Regions from separate parts of the Pseudomonas sp. GB2N2 genome, predicted to be linked through region 1. Evidence: predicted binding sites of a transcription regulator. Region 1 holds the regulator's gene; each other region holds the start of a gene.
What was found. The regulator FliA, encoded in region 1, starts transcription of late flagellar genes. The targets are predictions, from matches to a motif close to CTAAAGTTTNNNNNNNNNNNGCCGNTAA.
Positions count from the first base shown of each region.

Region 1 (5,998 bases):
GTTTGCATGTGTTGGCTTATCAGGAAATTCCTGACAACAAGCAAGTGACCATCGTTGCGACAGTAGGGCCCAACGGCTGAGGTAGTGGTTTATGCAAGTTAAGCGTTTTTTCGCCGCCGATATGCGTCAGGCCATGAAACTGGTTCGTGATGAGCTGGGCGCTGATGCCGCCATCATTGGCAACCGCCGGATCGCCGGTGGTGTCGAGCTGACGGCTGCGCTCGATTACAAATTGTCGGCGCTGGCCCCGCGTGTTCCGAACATGGAACTCGAGGATGAGCTGCGCAAGACCCAGTCGCGGATCGTGACCGCCCAGGCCGAATTGAGCCTGCGCAGTGAAGGCGAGAGCGACAAGAGCACCAATCGCCAGTTGTTCGCCGGCCTGCCACTGACCGCCGCCGAGCCGCTGATCGAACCGACTTACGCTGAGCCTCGTCGCGCCGCACCGGCCCCTGCGCCTGCCTCGGGCGGTGTTGACCCGCGTGCATTCGACTCGATGCGTTTCGAACTCAACAGCCTGCGTGAACTGATGGAAGTGCAACTCGGCTCGCTGGCCTGGAATCAGCTGCAAGGCAGCCGTCCGGCTCAGGCCAACCTGTGGCGCCGTCTGCAGCGCATCGGTTTGTCCGGCCCGTTGTCCCGCGATCTGCTGGAGCTGATCACCGATATCGACGAACCCCGTCAGGCCTGGCGCATGCTGCTGGCGCATCTGGCGCGGATGATTGCCACACCGGAAGTCGAGCCGCTGGAAGAGGGTGGTGTGATCGCCATGGTCGGCCCTGCCGGCATGGGCAAGACCACCACGCTGGCCAAGCTCGCAGCCCGTTACGTGCTCAAGTACGGCGCGCAGAACATCGCGCTGGTGAGCATGGACAGCTACCGCATCGGTGCCCAGGAACAGCTCAAGACTTTGGGTCGAATCCTTAACGTGTCGGTGACCCACGTCGATCCGGGCCAGTCCCTGGTCCAGGCGCTGGAGCCGTTGCTGCGCAAACGCGTGGTGCTGATCGATACCGCGGGCCTGCAGGCCAGCGATCCGGCGCTGCGCATGCAGCTCGAAAGCCTGGCCGGTCGTGGCATCAAATCAAAAAATTACCTGGTTCTCGCAACCACCAGCCAGAAACAGGTTCTAACGGCCGCTTATCACAGTTACAAGCGCTGCGGGCTCGCTGGCTGCATCCTGACTAAACTGGATGAAACGGCAAGTCTGGGCGAAGTGTTGAGCCTGGCAATCAGTCATGAGTTGCCGGTGGCTTACCTGACCGATGGACCGCGGATTCCGGATGATTTGCATCTGCCGCGTCGGCATCAGTTGGTCAGTCGCGCCGTCAGCGTGCAAATGCAGGAAGAACCCAGCGAAGAAGCCATGGCTGACATGTTCGCTGATATTTACCACAGCCCGACCAAGCAGGTCGGCTGAGGTATCAATGAAAAGTTTTTGTACCTACATCGATGGTCTGCCATGCATTGTTCCGGTTGAGAACGCGCAGCCAGTAATGTGGCCTCCGTCTATGCAAGACAAGGTAAAGAAATAACATGGGCAGCATGCATCCCGTACAGGTGATCGCGGTGACCGGCGGCAAAGGTGGCGTCGGCAAGACTAACGTGTCAGTGAACTTGTCCCTGGCTCTGGCTGAGCTCGGCCGACGCGTCATGCTGTTGGACGCCGATCTGGGACTGGCGAACGTTGACGTTCTGCTGGGACTGACACCAAAACGTACCCTGGCCGACGTGATCGAAGGCCGCTGTGAGCTGCGCGACGTCCTGTTGCAGGGCCCCGGCGGCATCCGCATCGTCCCGGCCGCATCAGGCACCCAGAGCATGGTGCATTTGAGCCCGGCGCAGCACGCCGGTCTGATCCAGGCATTCAGCGATATCGGCGACAACCTCGACGTGCTGGTGATCGACACCGCTGCAGGTATCGGTGACTCGGTAGTCAGTTTTGTTCGCGCCGCGCAGGAAGTCCTGCTGGTGGTCTGCGACGAGCCGACTTCGATCACTGACGCCTACGCACTGATCAAACTGCTGAACCGCGACTACGGCATGAACCGCTTCCGCGTCCTGGCCAACATGGCCCAGAGCCCGCAGGAAGGCCGCAACCTGTTCGCCAAGTTGACTAAGGTCACGGACCGCTTCCTGGACGTCGCCCTGCAATATGTCGGCGCGGTGCCTTACGACGAAAGCGTGCGCAAGGCGGTTCAAAAGCAGCGCGCAGTCTATGAAGCTTTCCCGCGTTCCAAGTGCTCCCTGGCGTTCAAGGCCATCGCACAAAAGGTCGATACCTGGCCGCTGCCCGCCAACCCGCGCGGGCACCTGGAGTTTTTCGTCGAGCGCCTCGTGCAACAAACGGCAGGGCCCGTGCTATGACATCCAGCGGTTACAACCTCTACAAGAAGTCGGCACGTGACGCGCAGTACGAGCTGATCGAGCGTTACGCGCCATTGGTCAAACGCATTGCCTATCACTTGCTGGCGCGACTGCCGGCCAGTGTCCAGGTCGAAGACCTGATCCAGGCCGGGATGATCGGCCTGCTTGAAGTGTCGACCAAATATGACGCCAGCAAAGGCGCGAGTTTCGAGACGTACGCGGGCATACGAATCCGCGGCGCGATGCTCGATGAAGTTCGCAAGGGGGACTGGGCGCCACGTTCGGTCCACCGCAATACCCGCATGGTCAGCGACGCTATTCGCTCGATTGAAGCAAAAACCGGTCGTGACGCTAAAGATCACGAGGTTGCGGCCGAACTCCAATTGAGTCTCGACGATTACTACGGGATCTTGAACGACACCCTGGGCAGCCGGTTATTCAGTTTCGACGATCTGTTGCAGGACGGCGAACACGAAGGGCTGCACGAGGATGGCGCAAGTGCTCATCTCGAGCCGTCACGCGATCTGGAAGATGAACGCTTCCAGGCGGCGCTGGCGGACGCGATTGCCAATTTGCCGGAGCGTGAGCGACTGGTGTTGGCGCTGTACTACGACGAAGAGCTGAATCTCAAGGAAATCGGTGAAGTCCTGGGGGTCAGCGAATCTCGGGTCAGCCAGTTACACAGCCAGTGCGCGGCCCGTTTGCGGGGGCGTTTGGGGGAGTGGCGAGCGCGCTGAAGGCAGTGTGGGGACACTGCGAACGAGGCTGGTGTGGTGTTGAACTGCGCCGGTCTCGATCTGTTGTGCTCCAGACAGTCATCGAATGCTTTGCCGGATTGATTGAAATGGCGCGTCCAGGTGCTGGGCGCGTTTAAGACTGCTTGGAGGTCGAATTGGACAAGAACATGAAAATCCTCATCGTTGATGACTTCTCAACGATGCGGCGGATCATAAAAAACCTGTTGCGTGACCTTGGGTTCACCAACACGGTCGAGGCCGACGATGGCACTACTGCCATTCCGGTGCTCAACAGCGGCAGCATCGACTTTCTGGTAACGGACTGGAACATGCCCGGCATGACCGGTATCGACCTGCTGCGCCACGTGCGCGCCGATGAAAAGCTCAAGCACTTGCCAGTGCTGATGGTCACCGCTGAAGCCAAGCGCGAGCAGATCATCGAAGCGGCCCAGGCCGGTGTTAACGGCTATGTGGTCAAACCCTTCACGGCCCAGGCGTTGAAAGACAAAATCGAGAAGATTTTCGAACGCATCGGTTGAGAAGTTGCGCCACGGGGGAGCTATGGACCACAAAGAATCTTCACAGGGCGATTTTGAATCGACCCTGAAAAAACACGCGGTCGAACTGGTTGAGAGCCTCGAAAAAGGCAAGTTCGGCGACGCTGTGCAACTGATCCATGAGCTCAACCAGACCCGTGACCGCGGCCTGTATCAGGAAGTTGGCAAACTCACCCGTGAGTTGCATAGCGCGATCGTCAATTTCCAGATTGACCCGAACATGCCGCAAGCCGAGGAAGTGTCCCAGATCACCGACGCCACCGAGCGTCTGGGGTATGTGGTCAAGCTGACTGAGGCCGCGGCCAACCGCACCATGGACCTGGTGGAAAACGCCACGCCGCTGGTCAACCGCCTGAGTGATGAAGCCCAGGCATTGAGCACCGACTGGGGACGGTTCATGCGTCGCGAAGTCGGGGCTGAGGAGTTCCGCGAACTGGCCCGGCGAGTCGACGGTTTTCTACTGCGCAGCAGCGAAGACGGTCGCGCCGTGTCGAGCAACCTCAACGACATCCTGCTCGCCCAGGATTATCAGGACCTCACCGGTCAAGTGATCAAGCGTGTGACCCAACTGGTCACCGAAGTGGAAAGCAACTTGCTCAAGCTCGTACTCATGGCCAGCCAGGTGGACCGCTTCGCGGGCATCGAACATGACCGTGACGCGATGCTTGCAGAAAAAGATCCGCAAAAACATCTCTCTCAGGGTGAAGGTCCGCAGATTCATGCCGATAAAAGAGAAGACGTTGTGTCCGGTCAGGACGATGTGGACGATTTGCTATCCAGCCTAGGGTTTTAGAATTTTAGGTATTTTAGGTTTTTAGACCTGTTAGGAGCACCCCCTTAATGAGCTTCGGCGCCGATGAAGAAATCCTTCAGGATTTTCTGGTTGAGGCCGGCGAGATTCTAGAGCAACTGTCCGAACAGCTGGTCGAGCTAGAAAGCCGACCGGATGATGCGGATTTGCTCAATGCAATTTTTCGCGGTTTTCACACTGTAAAAGGGGGCGCCGGCTTCCTCCAGCTCAACGAGCTGGTGGAGTGCTGTCACATCGCCGAGAACGTGTTCGACATCCTGCGCAAGGGTGAGCGTCGCGTCGACTCGGAACTGATGGACGTGGTTCTCGAAGCGCTGGACGCGGTGAACAGCATGTTCACTGAAGTCCGCGAACGCAGCCCGATCACGCCTGCTACACCTGAATTGCTCGCGGCGCTGGCCCGTCTGGCCGAGCCGCAATCCGCCGATCAAGCCGCGCCTGTGGCTGAGCTGGAACAACCGGCTGCCGAAGCCGAATCGGGCGACATTACCGATAACGAATTTGAACAACTGCTGGACTCGCTGAACGCCGTCAAGGCTCAGGCCGAGGCGCCAGTGGCTGCTCCAGTCACTTCTGCCGATGCGGCAGCCAGCGATGAAATCACCGATGCCGAGTTCGAGTCGTTGCTCGACCAATTGCACGGCAAAGGCCAGTTCGCCGTAGATGCGGTGGCCGCATCGGCTGCACCTGCTCCCGCCGCGCCCGCTGCACCAAAAGCGCCAGGCGATAGCTCCGACATTACCGACGACGAATTCGAGGCACTGCTCGATCAACTGCACGGCAAGGGCAACTTTGCCGTCGATGCGCTGGAATCGGCGATTGCTTCGGTCCCGACCCCGGCTGCAACCGCCGCAGCGGCGGGCGGTGATCTGATCTCCGATCACGAATTCGAATCGCTGCTCGACGAATTGCACGGTAAAGGCAAGTTCACGGAAGTCGGCACCGGTTCTGCCGCGTCTTCGGTGGCAACGCCTGTCGCCAAAGCCCCGGCACCTGTCGCCAAGGCACCCGCGCCAAAAGCCGAAACACCCAAGCCTGCTGCCGCTGCTGCCGCTGCTGCACCGGCACCTGCCCGCGCACCGTCCGCGCCACCGGGGGAAAAACCGGCCAGCGAAGCCGAGACTACCGTAAGGGTCGACACCGCGCGACTCGACGAAATCATGAACATGGTCGGCGAGTTGGTACTGGTGCGTAACCGTCTGGTTCGCCTGGGTGCCAACAGCGCCGATGAGGCCATGTCCAAAGCCGTATCGAACCTTGACGTGGTCACCGCCGACCTGCAAACCGCGGTCATGAAGACCCGGATGCAGCCCATCAAGAAAGTCTTCGGGCGCTTCCCGCGCCTGGTTCGTGACCTGGCTCGCCAGCTCAAGAAAGAGATCAACCTGGAGCTGGTCGGCGAAGAAACCGACCTCGACAAAAACCTCGTCGAGGCCCTGGCCGACCCGTTGGTCCACTTGGTGCGCAACTCGGTCGATCACGGTATCGAAGAGCCGGCCGAGCGCGAAGCGATGGGCAAGCCGCGC
Region 1 covers NZ_CM142701.1:2,858,220-2,864,217, reverse strand. Annotated here, with positions in the region: gene flhA (flagellar biosynthesis protein FlhA) at 1-80, shown strand, start outside; gene flhF (flagellar biosynthesis protein FlhF) at 92-1,420, shown strand; gene fleN (flagellar synthesis regulator FleN) at 1,537-2,367, shown strand; gene fliA (RNA polymerase sigma factor FliA) at 2,364-3,104, shown strand; gene ACYZT4_RS13255 (chemotaxis response regulator CheY) at 3,272-3,643, shown strand; gene ACYZT4_RS13250 (protein phosphatase CheZ) at 3,666-4,454, shown strand; gene ACYZT4_RS13245 (chemotaxis protein CheA) at 4,502-5,998, shown strand, end outside.

Region 2 (5,998 bases), 2.8 Mb from region 1:
GAGCGAGCAGGCTCGCTCCTACAGGGGGCGGGGGTTGGGGCTAGAAAATCTGGGTGAACAGCCAGTACAGGCTGCCCGACAACAGAATCGCCGCCGGCAAGGTCAGCACCCAGGCCATCAGCAGGTTGCGGATGGTCTTCATCTGCAAGCCGCCGCCGTTGGCGACCATGGTCCCGGCCACGCCCGACGACAGCACATGGGTGGTCGACACTGGCAGCCCGAACATGTCTGCCGCACCGATGGTCAGCATGGCCACGGTTTCCGCCGAGGCGCCCTGCGCGTACGTCAGGTGGGTCTTGCCGATTTTCTCACCGACCGTCATCACAATGCGTTTCCAGCCGACCATGGTGCCGAGGCCCAGGGCAATCGCCACCGCGATCTTCACCCACAGCGGAATAAACCGCGTCGAGTTGTCGATCTGCTGCTTGAACAGTTGCAGCTTGCTGCTGGTGTCAGCGTCGAAATTGCCGACCTTGTTCTTGTCCATCAGGCGAATGGTTTCGCTGGTCAGGTACATGTCGTTACGCACGTTGCCCACGGCTTCGGCCGGGACTTTCGACAGCGAGCCGTAACCCTTCACTTCGTTGCCGATGCTGCCAGCCAGCGCGGCGAGGGCCGGCACCAGTTGCGGCGTGGCTTCCTTGCTGCGCACATATTCCGACAGCACCGGACGCGGATCGGCAGGCGCCGGCAGCGGCGAATTTTTTGCCAGCGCCTGCTGGGTGACTTCGGCCACGGCGGCAAACTGCAAGGCTTGATCCGCCGGCATCGTGCGGTTCAGCGCGTAGGCCATCGGCAGAGTGCCCACCAGGATCAGCATGATCAGGCCCATGCCTTTCTGGCCATCGTTGGAACCGTGGGCAAACGACACGCCGGTGCAGGTCACGATCAACATGCCGCGAATCCACCACGGTGGCGGCGTGTTGCCTTCCGGTGCCTTGTACAACGCGCGATTCTTGACGAAGGCGCGCAAGGCCAGCAGCAACAGCGCGGCAAACCCAAAGCCGACCAGCGGCGAGAGCAGCAGCGCATAACCGATCTTGGTCGCCTGCGCCCAGTCCACGCCGCTGGTGCCATCGCGACCGTGCATCAGGGCATTGGCCACGCCGACGCCGATGATCGAACCGATCAACGTGTGCGACGACGACGCCGGCAAACCCAGCCACCAGGTGCCGAGGTTCCACAGGATCGCCGCAATCAGCAGGGCAAAAATCATGGCGAAACCGGCGGACGATCCGACTTGCAGAATCAGCTCCACCGGCAGCAAAGCGATGATGCCGAACGCCACCGCGCCGCTCGAGAGCAGCACGCCGAGGAAGTTGAAGAACCCGGACCAGGCCACCGCGAAATTCGGCGGCATCGAATTGGTGTAAATCACCGTGGCCACCGCGTTGGCGGTATCGTGGAAACCGTTGACGAACTCGAAACCCAGCGCGATCAGCAGCGCCACGCCCAGCAACAGAAACGGCGTCCAGGTGGTGACCACCGTGCCGAGTTCTTTCATGTCGTGCATCAGGCTGTAGGCGGTGAACAGCAAACCGCTGGCCAAAACACCGAAGAAAATCACCAGTGTGAGCAGGCCGGGTTTTTTGTCGAAATGCGGCCTCGCGCTGTTGGCGGGCGCCTGGGCGGCGGTGTAGGAAGGAGTAGCCATGACGGACAATCCTGTGGCGGGAAGGAGTGTCAGTCATAGTCGTTGCTAAATGTTACAGAGAGGCTGCGTTGGGTCAGTGTTTGCGGTGATTGCTGTTCCGTCGATCTGAATCCAACGCGATCCCCTGTAGGAGCGAGCTTGCTCGCGAAGGTCGTTAACGATGACGCGTACAGCCAGATGCCCTGCGTCGCGCTCAGATTTTTTTCCCGAGCGAGTTCGCTCCTACAGATCCTGGCGCTTGCGGAACGCCCAGCGCCCGGCAATCACGGTAAACGTCGCGACCAATGCCACCAGAATCCAGAACCCCTCCGGGTCCTGAGAGAGCGGCACACCGCCCACGTTCATCCCGAAAAAACCGGCAATGATGTTGATCGGCAACGCGAGCACCGTCACCACCGTCAGGGTAAACAGCGTGCGGTTGCTCTGTTCATTGAGGTTGGCGGCAATCTCTTCCTGCAACAGCTTGATCCGCTCACCCAGCGCCGTGAGGTCGTTGATGATCAGCGCAAACTCCTCGGTGGATTTGCGCAGTTCCTTCACGTCTTCCTTTTGCAGCCATTGCGGCGGACGGTTGAGCAGGCGCAACAACGAACCCGGCTCCAGCGCCAGCAGCCGTTGCAGGCGCACCAGTACGCGACGGTTGGCGCCGAGTTCTGCGCGGTTGGTCGACAGACGCGAGGAGAGCAATTCATCTTCGATCTGATCGACGCTCTGGCTGGTCTTGCGCACGATCTGCGTCAGCACTTCACCCTGATCACGCAGCAAATGCACGAGCAATTCCAATGGCGAGCGAAAGCGTTCGCCGGCCTTTACCGACGAACGTAACTTGTCCACCGAGTGCAGCGGTTGCAGGCGCGCGCTGATGATCAGCCGGCTGCGGGCGCACACCCACAGCGTCGAAACATCCGACGAGACCATGCTGCTGAGGTTGAACACCACATCGTTGACCACCGCCAGCAACGCCGAATCCACATGCTCGATGCGCGTCGAACGCGACCCTTCATGTAAGGCTTCGAAAAACTCGTCGGGCAATTCCAGATGACTTTTCATCCAGCGCTCGCACGCGGCGTGGGCGAGGTTGAGGTGCAGCCACAAAAACTCGTCGCTGTCGTCCGGCTGTTGCAGGCAGCGCAGCGCCATGGCCGAATCGATTTCCCGGCCGCGTTCGCCAGGGCGAAAACTGAAACCGTACAGCAGGCCGAACAGGTCCGGATCGCGATGGCTGATGTCGATGCTGTGGTTCATGAGGGCTCGCAAGGGGAGGCGCCTGTCGCGGGTTTCACAGGTTCACTTGAGCCGCATCATCGCAAGGTATCTTGACAGTTTTGTGACGGCTTCGTGGCGCTGGCCATGTGCCTTCTACCGGCGGTCGGAACCGCTCAAGAACGGACCTGACACGCCGATCTCCCGTAGGAGCCAGAACGCAGGCTCTTACAAATGCACGAGTTCGATGCTGCTGACAGGGATGTCCGGACCACTTTCACGCCTTGCCCAAGACGTGCCTCATTCCTGTCATGAGTACTTCCCGATGTTTTTGCAAAAGTCCCTGAGAGCGCAAATTCTCGCCCTGCTGAGCGGTAGTCTTTTTGCGATGCTGTTGATCGCGCTGGCTTGCTTTCACTTTCTGTCGAATGGCGTTCAGAGCTACGCGAATCTCATTGATGGCCCACTGCACACTTCGCAATTGATCGATGAAGCCAATCTGCAATTCAAGGTGCAGGTTCAGGAATGGAAAAACGTACTGCTGCGTGGCAAGCAACCGGCGGATCTGGATAAATACTGGAAACAATTCGAAGACCGTCAGCGCGACGTGCAGGGCATCCTCGGCGAATTGGCCGCGCAGAAAGGCATCGAGCCAGAACTCAGGACCCGCATCGAACGCCTGCGTGACGAACATCGCCAGTTAGGCTCGGCGTACCAGAAGGGCCGAGATGCTTACGTGGCGGCCGGTGCCGACCCGACTGCGGGCGACACCGCGGTCAAGGGCGTGGACCGGGCGACCAGCGATCAAATGAGTGAACTGGTCAGCCAGTTACGCAAGCAGGGCGCCGAGCAGTCGAAGGTGATCAGCGCCAGTGCCGATCGCACGGTGTGGCTGGGGATCATCGTGATGCTCGCATCCGGTCTGCTGATCGGGTTGTTGAGCCTGTGGCTGATCAACCGCAACCTGGTGGAACCGATCCGCAAACTGATCGACTACGTGGCGCAACTCAGCCAAGGCAAGTTTGCCGAACGTGTGGCCAGCACCCGCCAGGATGAGTTGGGCAAACTGGCGACCGCGGCTAATACGCTGCGCGATTTCCTCGCCGACACCTTCACTCGTTTGCAAATCAGCGCCAAGGACCTGGACAGCGCCAGCGGTGAACTGCAGGCGATTGCCAGCCTGATGGCCTGTGGCACTAACGAACAGTTCAACCGCACCGATCAGGTGGCCACGGCGATGAATGAAATGTCCGCCACCGCGCAGGAAGTCGCGCGTCACGCTGCCGACGCCGCCCGTGCGGCGGACGACGCCGACCAGTCCGCCCAGCAAGGCGAGAAAGTCATGCAGGGCACCATTCACACCATCACCCGGATGCGCAGCGAAATCGCCAACACCGCGATGGTCATTCGCCAACTGGAAACCGACAGCGGCCGCATCGGCAAGGTGCTGGAAGTGATTCGCGGCATCGCCGAACAGACCAACCTGCTGGCGCTCAACGCGGCGATCGAAGCCGCGCGTGCCGGTGAAGCGGGGCGCGGTTTTGCCGTGGTGGCCGATGAAGTGCGCAGCCTGGCCCAGCGCACGGCGGCGTCGATCATCGAGATCAACCAGATCATTCAGACCGTGCAAACCGGTGCGGTGGACGCTGCCCAAGCGATTGAAAGCGGACAGTCGCGCAGCGAAGAAAGCGTGCAGCAAGTCACTGAAGCCGGCGCGATGCTGGAGCGCATCACCCATGCCGTGGAATCCATCCGCGACATGAACCGCCAGATCGCCACCGCTGCCGAAGAGCAGACCTCGGTCGCCGAAGACATCTCGCGCAACCTCACCGAGATCACCAGCATCGCCAGTACCAACCTCGACAACGTGCAACGCACCGAAGCGGCCAGCCACAACCTGCACGGGTTATCGGGGCAGTTGAACGAAGTGACGGCCCGCCTCAGCGCCTGATGCCGTGAGGGTGCATTGGTGGCCTTATTTGATGCTCAGGATTTCGCCGGTGGCGGCTAACAGGTCCACGTTCTTCTCGACTTTGTTCGAGTCGATCAAGTCGACTTCATAGATATAGCCGTTGAGGCGATGTTCCAGTTGAGTCTTGGCAATTCTTGAACCTGGGTGCGCCTTCAACGCGATCAGGTTCAACTCTTCGAGCGGCTTGATCTTGCCTTCCTTTATCAGTTGGGGAATCTGGTGCAGCAGAACATCGTCTTCACTCGCCTGGGCCATGCTGGCAATGAAGGTCAGGCTGGAAGCGGCGAAAAAAGCAGTCAGTGTTTTCATGCTGTTCATTCCTTGATGAAGTGAGGTTTAGCGAGGGCAACTTAGTCGCGGCAACTTAACTCATCCTTAAAATTACTCGCTATGAATCAAACTCTTACAAGTGATCAGGCACAAAAAAGCCGCACGATCCGAAAATCGTGCGGCTGGATTTGTGCATCAGTCGTCCTGTTTATTTTTCAGGACTTCGCCGGTGGCGGCGTTCAGGTCCACGTCCCATTCAACGCCTTTGGCGTCCTTGAGTTCCACTTCGTACTCGTAGAGGCCGGGGTGTTGGTCGAGGTCGCTGTCGGTGATCGTGGCGCCCGGGTGCAATTTCAGAACGCTCTGGTTCAGCTCTTCCAGTGACTTGATCTTTTTGTCCTTGACCAGCTGCGGGATCTGATCGACTGGAACATCGGCGGCCTGGGCCAGGCCCGCGGAGAGTGTCAGGGCAGCAGCGGTGAACAGGGCAGTCAACGTCTTCATGGGGTTCTTTCCTTGGGTGAGCCGTTTAAGTGGGGCCAGATTAAATGTGGCAACTTAATTCAGGCTTAATTCCGACAGCATCGCCGGCACACCGGCGTTGAATCAATACCCGTTGTTCTGCAACAACTGCGCAACGGTGCCCGCCGCCGGGCGTTTGTAAAACTTCAACAATTCGCTGGCGCGGTTGGTGAAGATGCCGTCGACGCCAGCGTCCATGACCTTTTGGTAGTCCACCGCATCATCGACGGTGTAGACGTGCACCAACAAACCCTGATCGTGGGTGAACTGGTTCATCCACGGTTTCACCAGATCCGAGTAGCTCTGGTCGCCACCCTTGGTCAACGCGGCGGAAGGGCCGGTACCGATCGCGCCCTGGGCCTTGGCGTACTCGACCC
Region 2 covers NZ_CM142701.1:85,038-91,035, forward strand. Annotated here, with positions in the region: gene ACYZT4_RS00430 (inorganic phosphate transporter) at 41-1,654, opposite strand; gene ACYZT4_RS00435 (transporter) at 1,877-2,899, opposite strand; gene ACYZT4_RS00440 (methyl-accepting chemotaxis protein) at 3,183-4,808, shown strand; gene ACYZT4_RS00445 (PepSY domain-containing protein) at 4,833-5,138, opposite strand; gene ACYZT4_RS00450 (PepSY domain-containing protein) at 5,295-5,603, opposite strand; gene ACYZT4_RS00455 (glycerophosphodiester phosphodiesterase) at 5,706-5,998, opposite strand, start outside.
Region 2: ACYZT4_RS00440 (methyl-accepting chemotaxis protein) is a predicted target of FliA. The motif match lies at 3,033-3,060, and genes of this name have one in related genera.

Region 3 (5,998 bases), 2.3 Mb from region 1:
TGCAGCTTGCGCTGCGCTGCGGGCGACGTCCTGGGCAGTGGCGCTCATTTCGTGGGAGGCGGTCGCCACCTGGTCGACCTGACGGTATTGCTGCTCCATGCCGGCGCTGGTCTGGGTGGCGATGGCGGAGGACTGGTCCGCTGTACTGCGGGCGTCCTGCACCGAGCGTTTAACTTCGGCAATGATCGGTTGCAGCTTGTCGAGGAAGCGGTTGAACCAGCCGGCCAACTGACCCAGTTCGTCCTGTTTGTCATAGGCCAGCCGGCGCGTCAGATCCCCTTCACCGCTGGCGATGTCTTCGAGCATGTGCGCCACACCGAGAATCGGTTTGGTCACGCTGCGTGCCATCAACCACACCAGCAACAGGCCGATCAGCGCGGCCAGCACGCCGAGGCCGAGTTCTACCAGGCTGCCAGCGGTGTTGCTGTCGTCGAGTTGTTTTTTCAGTGCTTCAGCCGGGCCGACCAGGACTTTCTCCGGCACATCGAGCAAAACGCCCCACGACTTGCCGCCGGGAATCGGCTGGAACGGCGACAGCACTTTCAACTGATGCTCGCTGTGCAGGCTCGCGGTTTTGCCGCTGGCGGCGAGCATGCGAATCAGCTCGGCGCCGCTGGTGGTGTCCACCGCATCCAGGCGCTTGCTGAGTTTGCTGGCGTCCGGGCTGTAGCCAGCGAGCAAACCGGCGGGGCTGATAATGCTGACGTTGGTCTGGCCGTCGTAGAGCTTCTTGCTCGCGCCCTTGCTGATCGCCTGCAAGCTGTTCAGGTTGATATCCACCGAGAGCGACGCAATGACTTTGCCATTGAGCATCAACGGGAACACGATGCTGGTCATCAGCACGTTCTGGCCGTCGATCACATAGAAGTAGGGTTCGATCACGCAGGGCTTGAGCGAGGTGCGCGGGCAAGTGAACCAGGCGTTGGCAGCCTCGCCGCTGGGGCCGGCGCTGGTGTCGGCCATGTCGCTTTCGGGCAGCGCCATCGACGTCACTTTGCCGGGAGTGGGTTGCGACCAGTACAGGGCGAAACGGCCCTTGTCGTTACTGCCCAGCTCCGCCTGGCCGGCGAACAGTTCGTCCTTGCCATCCAGCGCATTGGGTTCGAACACCAGCGACAGGCCGAGCAATTCCGGGTTGGCTTGCAGCGCTGATTTCACCTGACGCGTCAGGTCTTCACGCAGGTCGAAGGCGTCGAGAAAGCGCTTTTCCGCCTGATCGCGCAGGAACAGCACCTGACGCGAAAAGCCATGGCCATATTGATAGGCGTCCATGAACTGCTGGCGAATCACCAGCGCCTGGTTCTCGCCCTGGGATTCGATGCGCGCCTGGGCGGCTTCGTTGAGCATCTCCATGCTCGAGGCTTTCACCAGCGCGGAGCTGTGCTCCATGCGATACAGCGAAAGACCTACCAGCAAGGTCACGACACCCGCCAGGCACAGCCCGGCCAGCAGGGTGATTTTCCATTGGATGGAAAGTTGTCTGAGCGACATGGAGACGTCCTTTATTCGATTTATATCTGAGACTTTGCACTATAACGGCCCGAAAGAAGCGTTCTTGAGCTGAAAGCTGCAAGCCACCGCGAAAACGCTTACAGCTTGAGGCTTGCAGCTTGTCGCTGCTTCATTCAAAGTGCGCGCCCTCTAATAAAACCCATTCCCTGATCCGCTGGTATCTCTTCGCAGATTGCCGGCCGGACTCTTTTCGCTTGCCTTGAGGTAACAATGATTAATGCTGTAATTGCCGCGGTCGGCGTCATGCTGCTGCTCAGCCTGTCCCGCGTGCACGTTGTGATTGCGCTGATTATTGGCGCCTTAGTGGGCGGTTTGACCGGTGGCCTGGGCATCGACGCGACGCTGCAAGCCTTTAATAGCGGCCTCGGCGGTGGGGCTACGGTGGCCTTGTCCTACGCCTTGCTTGGCGCCTTCGCGGTGGCGATCGCCAAGTCCGGCCTGGCCCATGCGCTGGCGGACAAAGCCCTGGCCATGGTGGACCGCCAGCACGCCAGTGGTGGCGGTTCGGTCAAATGGTTGCTGATCGGTCTGCTGTGGGTGGTGGCCATCGCTTCACAGAATATCCTGCCGATACATATCGCCTTCATTCCGTTGCTGGTGCCGCCGCTTTTATATGTGCTGACGAAGCTGCAACTGGATCGCCGGTTGATCGCCTGCGTCATGACGTTTGGCCTGATCACGCCGTACATGGTGTTCCCGGTTGGTTTCGGCAATATCTTCCTCAACCAGATTTTGCTGGCCAACGTCAGCAAAGCCGGCGTAGACATCAGCCAGATCAACGTCATGCACGCCATGGCGATTCCGGCGATGGGCATGGTCTTCGGATTATTGGTCGCGGTGTTTTTCAGCTACCGCAAAAAGCGTATCTACGACCTGGAGAAGATCGAACAAGTCGAACAGGTCAGCGTTGCCTATAACCCGATGACCCTCGGCGTTGCTGGCCTGGCGATTGCGGCAGCGTTCATCATTCAGTTGCTGCTGGATTCGATGATCATCGGCGCGTTGGCCGGGTTTCTGATCTTTTCGGTGTCGGGCATCGTCAAGTGGCGTGAAACCGACGATTTGTTTACCGAAGGCATGAAGATGATGGCGATGATCGGCTTCATCATGATCGCCGCTTCAGGGTTCGCCGAAGTGCTGAAGGCTACGGGCCAGGTGCGAACGCTGGTTGAAAGTGCGGCGGCGTGGATCGATCACAGTCAGGCCATCGGCGCATTGCTGATGTTGCTGGTGGGGTTGATGGTGACCATCGGCATCGGTTCGTCGTTCTCCACTGTGCCTATTCTGGCGGCGATTTTTGTGCCGTTGTGCGTGCAACTGGGGTTCAGCCCGATGGCGATTGTCTGCATTGTCGGCACGGCTGGGGCATTGGGTGACACCGGTTCGCCAGCCTCTGATTCGACCCTCGGCCCGACGTCCGGCCTGAACATCGACGGCCAGCATCACCATATCTGGGACACCGTGGTCCCGACCTTCCTGCACTACAACCTGCCGCTGCTGGCGTTCGGCTGGGTGGCCGCGATGGTTCTCTGATCCCATCCTTCCCAGTGATGGCGCCTGTGACGTTGCCATCGCCGGCAAGCCGGACTCCTACAGTTTTACGTTGGCGTGCCGTTAAAGCCTTTAACCACGCCAAATAAAATCGAAAGAGTGAACCGTCATGCGCCTGAGCCTGAAGGCTAAAGTCCTGTCCCTTGCCGTTCTCCCGGTGTTGCTCTTTGCGCTGATCATCAGTTTGACCACGTTGTTCGTTCTGCAGGAGCAGGCTCACAAGGAGGTCGAAGAGACGCGCCAACGCCTGCTCAGCGATGCCAAGGCCACGCTGCAAAGTTACGTGACCGTGGCCATGACCGCGATCAAACCGCTCTACGACGCTGCCGCTCCGGGCGATGATGCGGCGCGGGCGCAAGTGATCAAATTGCTGTCGAGCATCAGCTACGGCAAGGAAGGTTACTTCTTCGGCTACGACTCCAACACTGTGCGCCTGTTCAAGGCCAACAGCCCCGAAGGCGTGGGCCAGAGCTTCAAGGACAACCGTGATCCGAACGGTGTCTACGTCAACCGCGACCTGGTGAAAGTCGCCAGGGACGGCACGCACTACCTGCAATACAGCTCGCCATTGCCGGGCAACAGCCAGGTGCTGGTGCCGAAACTCGGCTACACCGAGTACCTGCCGAAGTGGGACATGGCGGTCGGTACCTCGGTCAACCTCGACGGTATCGAAGCCCAGGTGGCGGTGGTTGAAGCCAAGGTCCAGGACCGCATGGAGGGCGTGTTGCTGAGCATCGTCGGCATCGCCGCCGTGGTGCTGCTGGTGATCGCCGCTGCCGGCATGCTGCTGGCCAACACCATTTTGCGTCCGCTGAACCTGATGAAAGCCAACCTTGATGACATCGCGGCGGGCGAGGGCGACCTGACCCGTCGCCTGAGCATCACCAGCCAGGACGAACTCGGCCAGCTTGCGGGCTCGTTCAACCGCTTTGTCGACAAAATCCATGGTCTGGTGCGCCAGATTACTGAAATGACTTCGCAACTGACCGGCCTGGTGAATCAGGTGTCCGATCAGGCTCATCGCTCGGATCAGGCCATGGAACGTCAGCGCCATGAGACCGATCAGGTCGCCACGGCGATCAACGAAATGTCGGCCGCCGCTCAGGAAGTGGCGAAGAGTGCGCAAAACGCCGCCGTCGCTGCCCAGCAGACCGACGAAGAAGGCCAGGCCGCCAAGCGCGTGGTGGCCGGTAGCATCGTCAAGATTCATGCGTTGGTCGACGATATTCGCAGCAGCGGCGTGTCACTCGACAGCCTGCAAAAGGACGTGTCGTCGATTGTCAGCGTGCTCGGGGTGATCCGTTCGATTGCCGAGCAGACGAACCTGTTGGCGCTCAACGCGGCGATTGAAGCCGCCCGGGCTGGTGAGGCCGGTCGTGGCTTTGCGGTGGTGGCCGACGAAGTTCGGGCGCTGGCCAGTCGTACGCAAATCAGCACCCAGGAAATCCAGGGCATGATCGACCGTCTGCAGGCCGGTACGCAGTCGGCGGTGGAAGCGATGCGCCGTTCCAGCGAGGCGGGCGACGGCACCTCTGCGCAGGCCAACCAGGCAGGCGCGTCCCTCGACACCATGGCGCAGCTGATCGGCACCATCAACTCGATGAACGCACAGATCGCCAGCGCCGCCGAAGAGCAGACCGCCGTGGCCGAAGAAATCAACCGCAGCGTGCATCAGATCGCGGTGGCCGTGGACACTGTGGCCGACGAAACCCAACTCGGCGCCCAGACGTCGCGCAGCCTGGCGGATCTCGGTCAGCGGTTGGGCAGCCTGGTAGGCCAGTTCCGCATTTAAGGTTCAGGTACAGAACCTGTGGGAGCGGGTTTGCTCGCGAAAGCGGTGTTTCAGGTAACACAGCTGTCGCCTGACACCCCGCTTTCGCGAGCAAGCCCGCTCCCACAGTGAATCGTGGTGTGGCGGGTATTAGGGTCTATCCCAATACGGCACCGCGCCGAAACACTCGACGAAGAAATCAATCACCGTTCGCACCTTCACCGATAACCGTCGGCTCCCGGGCCAGAGCACAGCGATCTGCTGCGGTTCGAGGCTGTTGGACACTTGATAGTCCCTCAGCACCGGCACCAGCGTGCCGCTGCGCACCGCTTCGCCAATCAGCCATGACGGAAACATCACCAGGCCCAGACCCTGTTCGGCGGCCTGGGTCAGGGTGTCGGCGTGGTTGCCGGTGATCGGTCCTCTTACCGAGTAGGGCGTCCAGTCCTGCTGCTCCTGACGGAAAAACCAGCGTTGCAGACCGGTGACGCCCTTGTAGGCCAGGCATTGATGGTTCGCGAGGTCTTCGGGACGTTGCGGTGTGCCGTGGCGTTTCAGATAAGCCGGGCTCGCCGCGACTTGAAAACGATGGGGCGCCAGAATGCGCGCCTGCATGCTCGAGTCGTGCAGCGGGCCGATGCGAAACAGCAGGTCGGCGCCTTCCTGCAGCGGATCGACGTAGCTGTCGGTCTGCTGGATATCCAGTTGCAGTTTGGGATAACGCTCGCACAGCCGACCGAGCCAAGGTGTCAGGTGCCGTTGCCCGAACACCACCGGAGCGTTGATCCGCACCAGTCCGCTGGGTTCGCTTTGCTGTTCCTGCAAGGCTTGTTCGGCTTCCTCCAGTTGTACCAGCACCAATCGCGCATGGTGGCCGAGCATGCGCCCGGCCTCAGTGGGCGTCACCGCGCGCGTGTGGCGGTAAAGCAATTGCTGATTCAACGCCTGTTCCATCAACTGGATTTGCCGGGAAATTGAAGAGGGCGCGAGGCCTTCGCGGCGGGCGACTTCGGAAAAACTGCCGTGGTCGAGCACCGCGACAAACAGTCGAAGCGCCTTGAATCCGAGTTCGTTGAGGCCGTGCATGGCGAATCCTGCTGTGCGAGTTGCGCAAAAGTGTTGTCAGGATGCTCCCATTTATTGCAAAGCAGTGCCAGCCGATAA
Region 3 covers NZ_CM142701.1:564,839-570,836, forward strand. Annotated here, with positions in the region: gene ACYZT4_RS02510 (methyl-accepting chemotaxis protein) at 1-99, opposite strand, end outside; partial or broken gene ACYZT4_RS02515 (methyl-accepting chemotaxis protein) at 250-1,491, opposite strand; gene ACYZT4_RS02520 (Na+/H+ antiporter family protein) at 1,726-3,045, shown strand; gene ACYZT4_RS02525 (methyl-accepting chemotaxis protein) at 3,173-4,855, shown strand; gene ACYZT4_RS02530 (LysR family transcriptional regulator) at 4,985-5,920, opposite strand.
Region 3: ACYZT4_RS02525 (methyl-accepting chemotaxis protein) is a predicted target of FliA. The motif match lies at 3,103-3,130, and genes of this name have one in related genera.